3 regions of the Hydrogenophaga sp. ZJX-1 genome follow, and region 3 is predicted to be linked to each of the others. Evidence: predicted binding sites of a transcription regulator. Region 3 holds the regulator's gene; each other region holds the start of a gene.
The links. The regulator FNR, encoded in region 3, switches genes on or off when oxygen is low (the NO sensors DNR and NnrR bind a similar motif). The targets are predictions, from matches to a motif close to TTGATNNNNATCAA.
Positions count from the first base shown of each region.

Region 1: ACN5W5_RS20870 (DUF3149 domain-containing protein) is a predicted target of FNR. The motif match lies at 1,481-1,494, and genes of this name have one in related genera.
Region 2: ACN5W5_RS06390 (hemerythrin domain-containing protein) is a predicted target of FNR. The motif match lies at 2,367-2,380, and genes of this name have one in related genera.

Region 1 covers NZ_JBMBRA010000008.1:180,865-185,012, forward strand. Annotated here, with positions in the region: gene tatC (twin-arginine translocase subunit TatC) at 1-170, shown strand, start outside; gene ACN5W5_RS20865 (S1C family serine protease) at 228-1,373, opposite strand; gene ACN5W5_RS20870 (DUF3149 domain-containing protein) at 1,555-1,704, shown strand; gene ACN5W5_RS20875 (Nif3-like dinuclear metal center hexameric protein) at 1,830-2,606, shown strand; gene pdxA (4-hydroxythreonine-4-phosphate dehydrogenase PdxA) at 2,621-3,682, shown strand; gene mscL (large conductance mechanosensitive channel protein MscL) at 3,742-4,148, opposite strand, start outside.
Region 2 covers NZ_JBMBRA010000002.1:349,298-353,445, forward strand. Annotated here, with positions in the region: gene ACN5W5_RS06380 (GMC family oxidoreductase) at 1-1,130, opposite strand, end outside; gene ACN5W5_RS06385 (3-hydroxybutyryl-CoA dehydrogenase) at 1,365-2,216, shown strand; gene ACN5W5_RS06390 (hemerythrin domain-containing protein) at 2,439-2,978, shown strand; gene gorA (glutathione-disulfide reductase) at 3,090-4,148, shown strand, end outside.
Region 3 covers NZ_JBMBRA010000001.1:684,252-688,399, forward strand. Annotated here, with positions in the region: gene ccoG (cytochrome c oxidase accessory protein CcoG) at 1-622, shown strand, start outside; gene ACN5W5_RS03370 (nitrogen fixation protein FixH) at 662-964, shown strand; gene ACN5W5_RS03375 (hypothetical protein) at 1,057-1,350, shown strand; gene fnr (fumarate/nitrate reduction transcriptional regulator Fnr) at 1,431-2,150, opposite strand; gene hemN (oxygen-independent coproporphyrinogen III oxidase) at 2,330-3,709, shown strand; gene ACN5W5_RS03390 (sulfite exporter TauE/SafE family protein) at 3,868-4,148, shown strand, end outside.

The DNA.
Region 1 (4,148 bases), on a different contig from region 3:
TCGTCGCATTTGTCATCGCCGCTGTGGTGACGCCGCCCGATGTCATTTCACAGCTCGCTCTGGCGGTGCCCATGTGCCTGCTGTATGAAGTGGGCATCTGGGGCGCGCAGTGGTTCATCAAGAACACCGCTGCGCCTGAAACGCCAGCTGAAGATGCACCGGCCAAGTGATTTGATTTTCTGCTTGGTGGCCCAGTCTGATCAGTGAGGCCAGTGCCAAGCTGGAATTCACTCAACCTGTCGGGGTGGCGGGGTGCGCTTTCCAGGGGTGATGTCAATGCTGCTTTTTCCGTCTTTGCGCACGACATCCAGCGTGGCCGGCGTGCCCGGCTGAAGCGAGGCGACGGCAGACAGCAATTGCGCCACATTGGTGACACTGCGACCCGCGACGCCCACGATCACGTCCCCAGGCCGGATGCCAGCCTGTGCAGCCGGCCCATTCTGCAACACGCCGGTGATGATGACGCCCGTGCCTGATGCCAAGCCAAAGCTCTCGGCCAGTTCCGGCGTCAGGTCCTGCGGCTCCACGCCGATCCAGCCGCGAGTGACCTGACCATCGCGCACGATGGCGTCCAGCACGCTGCGCGCGGTCGACGTCGGGATGGCAAAACCGATGCCCATGGAGCCACCTGAGCGCGAGTAGATGGCGGTGTTGATCCCCATCAGGTGGCCATTGGTGTCCACCAGCGCACCGCCCGAGTTGCCCGGGTTGATGGCCGCATCGGTCTGGATGAAGTTCTCAAAGGTGTTGATGCCGAGCTGTGTGCGTCCCAGCGCGCTGACGATGCCGCTGGTCACGGTTTGGCCCACACCGAAAGGGTTGCCGATGGCCAGCACCTGATCCCCAATGGCAAGGGCGTCGGAATCGCCCAGCGTGATCACTGGCAGATCCTTAAGGTCGACCTTCAGAATCGCCAGATCGGTTTCGGGATCTGTGCCGATTACTTGAGCTGCACTTTTGCGACCATCGTTGAGGATGACCTCGATCTGGTCGGCTTCTTCGATCACGTGATTGTTCGTCAGGATGTAGCCTGCGGGGCTGACAATCACTCCGGAACCCAGACCCGCCTGGGGCTGAGCTTTCCCCTGTTCGCCGAAAAAGAAGCGGAACCAAGGGTCTGCATTCTGGCTCCCGGCTTCCGCGGCTTTGCTGGTGTTGATGCTGACCACCGCAGGTGAGGCCGCGCGTGCGGCAGCGCTGAAACTGTTGGTCGCTGGGAGGGCATTTCTCGGTGCGGGGGCTTCCAGCACAGGGACCACCGAGGTGAAGGTGGGTTTGCGGTTCAGCCACTCGGGCTTCAGCGTGGCGACTACAAAAAAGGCCGCCAGCAACACGGTCACGGATTGGGCAAAAACCAGCCAGAGTCGTTTCATTTCGGATCAGGGAGTTCAGGTCTAGGGTTGCGGCCACTGGGGAGCGGATGAGGCCGCTTGACCTCATTGTGCTGCATATGGCATCTTGTGTTCAGAGTTCAACCCGCTTGATGCACGTCAATGCGGGTGATGCCCACACCGGTTGCAATGGCGGTCTATCAAGCAAGGAATGGAATACCCAATGAAAGCCATGACGGATCTTTTTTCAACCGATTACGGCCTGTTCAGCATTGCCGGCATCCTTTTCATGATCGGTATGGCGATCTGGTTTTACCGCTTTTTCATGCGAAAGATGGCTGAATCCGAGCGCGCCCAAGGCGCTCAGCGCTGAGTTTTGCGCTCTGGAGTGGGCCCGCATCAGGGTGCCGCTTGACACAGGGGCTGTCAGAATAAGGCCAGTACTTGGCAGGCGTATCGTGCGTTTGTCAGACAGGTACCTTTGTTGGCTCCTTGCTCATGAACTCCCCAGAATCTCACGTCACTCGCACGACCCTGCTGTCATCCTTTGACGAGTTGTTGCAGCCCGCATTGTTTCGCGACCATGGTCCCAATGGACTGCAGGTGGAGGGGCGGGACGAAGTGAGGAAGCTGGTTTCCGGTGTCACCGCGAGCTTGGCTTTGATCGATGCCGCCATCGCGGAGAACGCCGATGCCATCCTGGTCCACCATGGTCTTTTCTGGCGAGGGCAGGATGGGCGGGTCACCGGATGGATGAAGCAACGCCTGGCGCGCTTGCTGGCGCACGACATCAACTTGTTTGCCTACCATCTGCCGCTTGATGCCCACCCCGCGCTGGGCAACAACGCGCAGTTGGCCCGACACTTGGGCATTGAACTGCATGCGGGCCCCGAGAGCCGGTTCGGTGAGCAGTCTCTGGGCTTTCTGGGGCGGCACTCCATGGCTTCTGCGTCCGCGCTGGCTGAGCATGTCGCCCAGGCGCTGGGTCGGCCGGTGACCATGGTGGCCGAGCCGGACCGGCCCATTGAACGAATCGCCCTGTGCACTGGCGGTGCTCAAGGGTATTTCGAATCAGCCATCGCGGCAGGCGCCGACGTCTTCATTACCGGCGAAATCTCAGAACCACAAGCCCACTATGCCCGGGAATGCGGCGTGGCTTATATCGCCTGCGGGCACCATGCCTCCGAACGTTACGGCGCACCGGCAGTGGCAGGCCATGTGGCCGCAGAGCTGGGTCTGCAACACGTCTTTATCGACATTCCCAATCCAGCCTGAGCCATGGTGGCGGTATGAATGCATCGGAGCAAGTGTCAACCACGCCGCACATTCCTGTGCTGGTGACCATGGGCGATCCGGCGGGCGTTGGCCCCGAGATCATTGCAAGAGCTTTGCGCGAGCGGCCAGAGCTGCAGCGTCAACTGGTGGTGGTGGGCGACATGGCGACGCTGGAACGCGCGGCGCTGGCAACCGATGCGAATGATGATCGTGCGACGCTGGGTTTTGTCCAAATTCCCGACCTCTCGCACTGGGGTGAAATGACTGAGAATCATGTGTCTGTCATTCAGGCCTGCGAGTTGAAGCAGCCCGTAGCCTGGGGGCGGATAGACGCACTGGCGGGCAGGGCAGCGGCTGATTGCATCCGGTTTGCTGCCGAAGCGGCGCTCAAGGGAGAGGCCAGGGCGGTGGTGACCGCGCCCATCCACAAGGAGGCGCTGGCCGCGGCTGGGGTCTCGCACCCGGGCCACACAGAGTTCCTTCAGGCGCAGGCTGCCGCGCACCAGGGGGTGTCCGTTGACGCCTTGCCAGTGCGCATGATGCTGAGTTGCCCCGGGCTGAGCACGGTGCTCGTGAGCATTCATGTTTCTCTGCGGCAGGCGCTGGAGGCGGTGACGGTTGAGCGCATCTTGCAGACGCTGAGAATCACGAGTGCGCATTTCCACCGGTGTGGCCTGCCACTCGCGCGCATCGCTGTGGCGGGGCTCAATCCGCACGCGGGTGAAGGCGGACTGTTTGGGCGGGAAGAGCTGGACATCATCTCGCCGGCCGTGCAACAAGCGGTGCAAGAAGGAATGCAGGCCAGCGGGCCGCACGCACCCGACACGGTGTTTATGCGGGCTCGTCAAGGCGATTTTGATGTGGTGGTGGCCATGTACCACGACCAGGGACTCATTCCGGTGAAGTTGCTGGGGCTGGAGCACGGGGTGAACACCACTTTGGGTCTGCCGTTTGTGCGCACCAGTCCCGACCACGGCACGGCCTTCGATCTGGCCGGAACCGGGCGTGCAAGTGCCGCCAGCCTGTTGGCAGCGATCGACGCCGCGCTGCAGATGACTGCGTCAAGTTCCACATGAAAAAAGGAGAGAAGCCGCGCCAACGCGGCTTCTCTCCTTTTGCGCTTACCCGCGGCCGTTTACTTGCGCAGGCTGTCGCGGATCTCGCGCAGCAACACCACATCTTCAGGGGTGGGTGCAGGTGCTGCTGGAGCAGTTGGTTCGTTGCGCTTCAAGCGGTTGATCTGTTTGACCATCATGAAAATGATGAACGCAAGAATCAAGAAGTTGATGGCGACGGTGATGAAGTTGCCGTAGGCCAGGGTAGGCACGCCCGCCTCCTTGAGCGCAGCCAGCGTGGGTGCTGTGCCTTCAGGGACAGTGCCCAGGGCGACGTAGAGGTTGGTGAAATCCAGTTTGCCGAAGATGGATCCCACGATGGGCATGATCACGTCCTCCACCAGAGAGCCGACGATCTTGCCAAACGCGCTACCAATGATCACGCCGACCGCCAAGTCGATCACGTTGCCTTTGACGGCAAATTCCC
Region 2 (4,148 bases), on a different contig from region 3:
CGCCCATGGTCCACCAGTTTGCCGACCACGAAGTGCAGTTGCAGATCGGGTATCGCTTCATCCGGGGCGCTCTTGATGAAGCCCCCCGCCTCGGCGAAGTTGGTGGTCAACGGGCCGCTGCGGCTGCGCCGCCATTCGAACAGACCCCGAACCATGCACGCCACACCGGCCAGGGACAGGCCGAACAGATCGGTCAGCTTCGGCGCGTCCACCACCATCACCACGTCGGGGTGGTCGTGCAGGTTCTCGCCCACGCCTGGCAACTCGTGCACCACCTGGATGCCGTGTTCGGCCAGGTGGGCCGCCGGGCCGATGCCCGACAGCATGAGCAGTTGCGGCGAACCGAAGGCGCCGGCGCTCAGCAGCACCTCGCCGTCTGGCCTGAGCAGCAGCGTCTCCAGCGGGCCGCGCCCGCCGTCCGCGCGGTATTCCACACCCTGTGCGCGCGGCTGCCCACCCACGGTTTCGGTGAGCACGCGGGTGGTCAACGCGTTCGTGATCACTTTCAGGTTGGAACGCCCCAGGTGGGGCGTGAGGTAGGCCTTGGCGGCGCTAAAGCGTTCGCCGTTCTTGTGCGTGACCTGGTAAGCACCGATGCCCTCTTGCGCCGGACCATTGAAATCGGTATTGAGCGGGTAGCCCGCCTGCTGGCCGGCTTCGATGAACGAGGGCAGAAAGGGGTTCGGCGAACGCAGGTCCATCACGTTCAGCGGCCCTCCCTGACCGTGCCACGCATCGGCACCGCGCTGGTTGTGCTCGGCGCGTTTGAAGTACGGCAGCACATCGGCAAACGACCAGCCCGGGTTGCCCTGGGCGGCCCAGTCGTCGTAGTCGCTGGCGTGGCCGCGGGCGTAGATCATGGCGTTGATGGAGCTGGACCCCCCGAGCACCTTGCCGCGCGGCTGGTAACCGCGCCGGCCGTTCAAGCCGGGTTGCGGCACCGTGGCATAGCCCCAGCCGTTGAGTTCGTATTTCGCCATCACGGCCAAGCCTGCCGGGCAATGAATCAACACGCTGCTGTCGGGTGGGCCGGCTTCCAGCAGGGCCACGCGCACGGCCGGGTCTTCGCTCAGGCGCCCGGCGAGCACGCAACCCGCCGAACCACCACCCACGACGATGTAGTCAAACATAAAGTCTCCGTTGTCTGGCACGGGGATCGCTGGTGATGCCCCGGCCGCTCACGCTGGTTTGTCTGTCCTCGCCGCGCATCCCGGTGCGCGACAATCCGCAGGCAAGTTAGCACAGCGCTGGCCACACCGGTAGGCTCGCCAGCCTAGTCCCGGCGCCTGCGCGACGCAGCCCAGGCCGCGGACAGTGCACGACCCCGACAACCGTTCTTTGTCTTTTTTCAGGAGCATTCCCCTATGAGCAGCATTCAAACCGTGGGCATCATCGGCTCGGGCACCATGGGCAACGGCATCGCCCAGGCCTGCGCCGTCAGCGGCATCCGCGTCGTCATGGTCGACATCGCCCAGGCCGCCGTCGACAAGGGCCTGGCCACCATCGCCGGCAGCCTGGACCGCCTGATCAAGAAAGAGAAGATGACGGCCGACGACAAGGCCAAGGCCCTGGCCTTGATCCAAGGCAGCACCAACTACGACGACCTCAAGGGCGCGCAGCTCGTCATTGAAGCCGCGACCGAAAACGAAGGCCTGAAGGTCAAAATCCTGCAGCAGCTCGACAGCATCCTCGCGCCCGAGGTGATCGTGGCCACCAACACCAGCTCGATCAGCATCACCAAACTGGCCGCCGCCACGCAACGCCCCGACCGCTTCATCGGCATGCATTTCTTCAATCCCGTGCCCATGATGGCGCTGGTGGAAATCATCCGCGGCCTGCAGACCAGCGACGCCACGCACGACGCCGTGAAGGCCATGGCCGAAGCGCTGGGCAAGACGCCGATCACGGTGAAAAACGCACCCGGTTTCGTGGTCAACCGCATCCTGGTGCCCATGATCAACGAGGCCTTCTTCGTGCTCGCCGAAGGCCTGGCGACGCCGGAAGACATCGACGCCGGCATGAAGCTGGGCACCAACCAGCCCATCGGCCCGCTGGCATTGGCCGACATGATCGGCCTGGACGTGTGCCTGGCCGTGATGAACGTCTACATGGCCGAGTACAACGACAGCAAGTACCGCCCCGCGCCGCTGCTGAAGGAAATGGTGGCCGCCGGTTGGCTGGGCCGGAAAACGGGCAAGGGTGTGTACACGTACTGACCACCACCGCGCCGATTCGCATCACCCCCTCGGGGGCGATGCCAGCGGCCTGGCAAAGCCCGTTCCGCGGCATCCTGGGCTGAGGCACGCGCTTCGGGAATGCCCTCGTGGTGACAGTCCATCGGATGCCCGCTTCAGCGGGCTTTTTGTTTGAGCAAGATCAAGTGGTCCCGGCGCACCACATTTTCATAATGAACCCCATCCACTGATCAGGAGTTCGTCATGTGTGCCGCGCCCGCTTCCATCGCTGTCTTCGAATTCCTCGATTCCACTCACCGCGAGATCCAGGCGCAGATACGGCAGCTGCACGCGCTGGTCGACGCCATCGAATCCACTGGGCTGAACACGGCCACACGGGAACAGGCGCGCCGCGTGCTCGACTATTTCAATGGCGAAGCGCGCCAGCACCATCTGGACGAAGAAAAACACATCTTCCCGGCACTGCTGGGCAGTCAGGACGCCGAGATCGTGCAGGCCACCGAACACCTGATCCAGGACCACGGCTGGCTGGAAGAAAACTGGATCCAGATCGCGCCCTCGCTGGAAGCGGCCACCAGTGGCAACCTCTGGTTCGACACGGTGGAGTTGCGCCACGCACTGGATGTTTTTGAAGCGCTCTACACGGACCACCTCCTGCTGGAAGAATCCGTCGCCTACCCGGAGGCCAAAAAACGCCTCGCCGGCCTCAACACCATCGGCATGGGACGCGAAATGGCCAAGCGGCGCGCACTCAAGAGCGACGAAGCGCGCGCCAGGCGCTGAGTCACCGGGGGCCCGGCGGAACAGCCCCGGCGCCCACAGGGCGGGCGGGCTGCGCGTAAACTGCCCGGCTCCACAGCAAGGGCCACGATCCAGTTGGCCGAACGGACGAGCATGAGCACTCACGACTTCGATCTCTTTGTCATTGGCGGCGGCAGTGGTGGCGTGCGCGCCGCCCGCATGGCGGCCCAGCGTGGCGCGCGCGTGGCCCTGGCCGAAACCCTCGGCACCGACGGCCTGGGCGGCACCTGCGTCAACGTGGGCTGCATCCCGAAAAAGCTCTACAGCTACGCCGCCCACTACGCCGATGCGGCCCACGAATCGCACGGCTTTGGCTGGGAAGGTCCGGAACCCACCCTCAACTGGGCCACGCTGAAAGCCAACCGCGCCACCGAAATCAGCCGACTCAACGGCGTCTACGGCAACCTGCTGCGCGGCTCGGGCGTCACGGTCTTCGATGGATTTGCCCGCCTGCAGGACGAGCACAGCATCGGCCTGGCCACGATCAACGCCGACGGCAGCCCCGGCCACCAGAATTTCACCGCGAAACACATCCTGATCGCCACCGGCGGCACGCCCCACGTGCCGCACTTCGTGGGCCGCGAACACGTCATCACCTCCAACGAGATCTTCGATCTGGAACCGTTTCCGAAACGCCTGCTGGTGGTGGGCGGTGGCTACATCGCCTGCGAGTTCGCGTCCATCTTCAACGGCCTGGGATCGCAGGTGACCCAGCTGTACCGCGGCGAACAGGTGCTGCGCGGCTTTGACGACGAAGTGCGCCACTTTGTCGCCGCCGAGATGGTCAAGTCCGGCGTGGACCTGCGGCTGAACGCCGATGTGGTGGACATCCGCAAGACCGAAGATGGCCTGCGTATCGAGCTGGAAGGCGGCGGCGTGGTGCTGGCCGACGCCGTGCTGTACGCCACCGGGCGCAAGCCCAACGTGCAGGGTCTGGGGCTGGACACCGTGGGCGTGGCCCAGGGCGCGCAAGGCGAGGTGATCGTGAACGCGCACTACCAGACCAATGTGCCCGGCATCTGCGCCGTGGGCGACGTGACCAACCGCGTGCAGCTCACCCCGGTGGCGCTGGGCGAGGCCATGGTGGTGGTGGACCAGCTCTTCGGCGCGGCAGCGGGCAAGCCCGCGCGCGAAATGAGCTACGACTTCATC
Region 3 (4,148 bases):
TGTAGACTGCACGTTGTGCGTACAGGTATGTCCGACAGGTATCGATATCCGCAATGGCCTTCAGTACGAGTGCATCGGTTGCGGTGCCTGTATCGATGTGTGCGACGAAGTGATGGACAAGGTTGGCTATCCGCGTGGACTGGTCAAGTACTCAACCCAGAACGGCATCGCGCAAGGCTGGAATACCCAGCAGATGATCCGTCGGGCCATGCGCCCGCGGGTGCTGGTTTATACCGGCATTCTGTTGGCGATCACGCTCGCCGTCATGATCAGCCTGTTCCTTCGTAAACCGCTCAAGGTGGACGTGATCCGGGACCGCGGCGCGCTGGCACGCATGGTTGAACAGGGCCGCATCGAAAATGTCTTCCGTTTGCAGGTGATGAATGCAACCGAGAGCACGCAACGATATGTGATCAGCGTTTCTGGGTTGCCTGGTATCACCATTGCCTCGGAGTCGGAGATTGAGGTCTTGCCGACGGAAGTGCGCTCTGCGGTCATCCGGGTGCAGCTTCCCCCGGGTGCTGCAGACACCGGGTCGCACCCCATCCATTTCGAAATCAAGGCTGCCGAGAATGATGGTGTATCTGTCACTGAAAAGGCAGCCTTCCTGGTGCCACGTTGAGCACCGCTTGTCAGCAGTCAACCCGACTCAGAGATACCTATGAACACCGCAACACTCAAAAAGTCTTCCAGTGAACACCCGCCCATTCCCTGGTGGCGCGTTCCGCACATGTGGCTGGTGGTGGGTGGGCCATTGGTGGTGGTGGTCGCGGCCATCATCACGGCCGTCATAGCCGTGGAGGGCGCTGACCCTGTTCTGAACAAGGCCGACTTTGAGCGGGACCTGAAGGCGGCCCAGTTGTTGGATGGACAGGCGCGGGCCGAGGCACTGATCAAGCTTCAACCGGCCCACCAAGCACGTAACCACGCGGCGTCTCCAGTCGTCCCGCCCTCGAAGGAATAGCGAGACGTGTGCCGTCCTGTGGCTGAGATGGCACCTTTGCACCGGTTTTGATGCCTGAAATCGATCACAACAACACACGAGGAGAAACAGGAATGACCGCTCAAAGATGGATGTGGATAGCGTGGCCAGCCTTTCTGGTCGCCGCGGTGCTGGAAATGATCGTATTTGCCATGATCGATCCCAGCGATCTCCACTGGTTTGGCGCGCCGTTGGAGTTGTCTCGCCCAGCGGTCTATACCTTGGCGTTTTTCACTTTCTGGCTGGTGGCGATGGTGTCGAGCGCGCTCACCACCCTGCTGTCCATGTCGCCATTTGAGGTCAACCGGTGTCCGGTCCCACCGGATCAGCGGCCCCAGGATTGCGCCAAGAACGGATCTTGCGGCTGAACACCCTCAGCGGTCACTTCAAAACAGAAAGCCCCAACGAGGTGTCATTCGTTGGGGCTTTTGTCTTGAGTGAACTGGGTTCAGGGGCAGGTCGGCGGGTTCACAATCAACCGGAGACCCTCGGTGCTCTTGATGTGGACGTAGCGCTGTTTGACTTCGATGATGCCTTCTTCCACGAACTTGGAAAATGTGCGGCTCACCGTCTCCAGCTTCATGCCGAGATAGCTGCCAATTTCTTCGCGGGTCATCCGAAGAATCAGTTCGGACTGGGAAAAACCGCGGGCGTGCAGGCGCTGCACAAGGTTCAGCAGGAAAGCCGCGAGGCGTTCTTCCGCTCGCATGCTTCCCAGCAGCAACATGACGCTGTGGTCTCGCACGATTTCGCGGCTCATGATCTTGTGCACATGGTGCTGCAGGGTGGTGAACTCCCTGGAGAGTTCCTCGACCTGATCGAACGGCATCACACAGACTTCAGCATCTTCCAGTGCGATGGCATCACAGGAATGACGATCACTCACGATGCCATCCAAGCCGATGATCTCACCAGTCATCTGGAAGCCGGTCACTTGATCCCGGCCATCGGCCGTGGTGACGCAGGTCTTGAAGAACCCGGAACGCACGGCGTACAGCGAGGTGAATCTGTCGCCCGTATTGAAAAGTGCCGATCCGCGCTTGATGCGTCGTCGGGCCGAGATGACGTTGTCGAGCTTGTCCATCTCGTCGGGGTTGAGACCCATGGGAAGACACAATTCCCGCAGGTTGCAACTTGAACAGGCGACTTTGATGCTTTGTGCGTCCATAAATTATCCGGAAATCGGTGGTGAGCTTAACGCATAGCTGGGACTTGTGTCGAGGAAATGCCTGTGTGCCACGCCCCTCACCGGAGCGAAAATTTGCGAATGCGCGCACGATTGATCAAGATCAAGGGAGGACATGCGAGCGTGGTGCACATTCAAGGTTCAGTATTGGAGAACAGTCTGTGAGTCACGCCATTTCCGATGAATTGCTCAAGCGATTCGATGTTCCCGGTCCGCGGTACACCTCGTACCCGACGGCTGACCGCTTTGTCGAAGCCTATACCGAGGGTGACTATATACAAGCGCTGGAGCAGCGCAGGGCCGGCTCGCTGGCACTGCCGCTCAGCATCTACATTCACATTCCGTTCTGCGAGTCGGTCTGTTACTACTGCGCCTGCAACAAGGTCATCACCAAGCACCACGAACGGGCGGCTGAATACCTGCGGTACCTGTCGCGTGAAGTGGAGTTGCAGGTCCAGCATTTTGGCAAGGGGCACAGCGTGTCCCAGCTGCATCTGGGTGGTGGCACACCCACCTTTTTGTCCGATCCAGAGCTTGAGGATCTCATGACGATGATCCGGCGCAACTTCACGTTGGTGCCGGGTGGAGAATATTCGATCGAGGTGGACCCCCGGACCGTGACCGACCAGCGGCTTCAGACGCTGGCGAGACTGGGCTTCAACCGCCTCAGCTTTGGTGTCCAGGATTTCGACCCCGCTGTTCAGAAGGCGGTGCATCGCGTGCAACCTGCCGATCAGGTGTTCGCGCTGGTGGAAACCGCCCGCAAGATCGGTTTTGAGTCGGTCAACGTGGACCTGATCTACGGTCTACCGCTGCAGACGCCCGAGTCGTTCGCTCGCACGCTCGCTCAGGTGAACCAGTTGCGTCCCGACCGCATTGCGTTGTACGCCTACGCGCACCTGCCCTCCCGTTTCAAGCCGCAGCGTCGCATCATTTCGGCAGAGTTGCCCAGCCCCGGTGACAAGTTGTCGATGTTGTCTGCATCACTGGATGCCATGAGCGATGCTGGGTATGTGTATGTGGGCATGGACCATTTCGCCTTGCCCACAGATGCACTCGCAGTGGCCAAGCGCCAGGGCCGCCTGCACCGCAACTTCCAGGGCTACAGCACGCAGCCCGACTGCGATCTGATCGCCTTGGGGGTTTCCGCCATTGGGCGCATCGGAGCCACCTACAGCCAGAATGCCAAGACGCTGGAGGATTATTACGACGCTTTGGATCAGGGCAAGCTGCCCATCGTGCGGGGTCTGGTGCTCACGCGGGATGACCTGCTGCGCCGTGCCGTCATCATGTCCATCATGTGCCAAGGGCAACTGCAGTACGAATCGATCGAACTGGGTCACCTGATCGACTTCAAGAGCTACTTCGCGCGCGAGCTCGAAGTGCTGGCCGGACTGGCCGAACACGGCTTGGTCACCCTGGATGACAGCGGTGTTCAGGTCACGCCGACCGGTTGGTACTTGGTCCGTGCCATTGCCATGGTGTTTGATAAAAATCTGCAGGTTGATCAGGACCGTGCCCGGTTTTCAAAGATCATCTGAACGGTCAGCTTTTGGACCAGTGGCGGGTCTTTGTTCGCGTGGGGTGTCCATGAGCGGGTGCGAGTGGGATCAATACTCACTACCAATAGGGGCGGGTTAGAACTAGCCTCCGCCTTCTATCACCCACGCGCTGTTAAAGTTCCTTCATGCAAGCTTCCATGGCGATCACGGCCCTGTTCATGGGTATCGTGGGTGGACCCCACTGTGTCGCCATGTGCGGCGCAGCCTGTGCTGGCATCAGCCGCGCGGCAGGCGAGCGCAGCACCCGGGCGCTGTGGACGTTCCAGTTCAGTCGTATGTTCGGGTATTCGCTGTTCGGCGCTTTTGCGGCGGGGTCCGTCCAGGGGCTTGCGGTGCTGGGGACCAACACCATAGCGATTCGGCCGGTCTGGACCATGTTCCACGCTGCGGCATTTCTCCTGGGCCTGGCACTGATCTG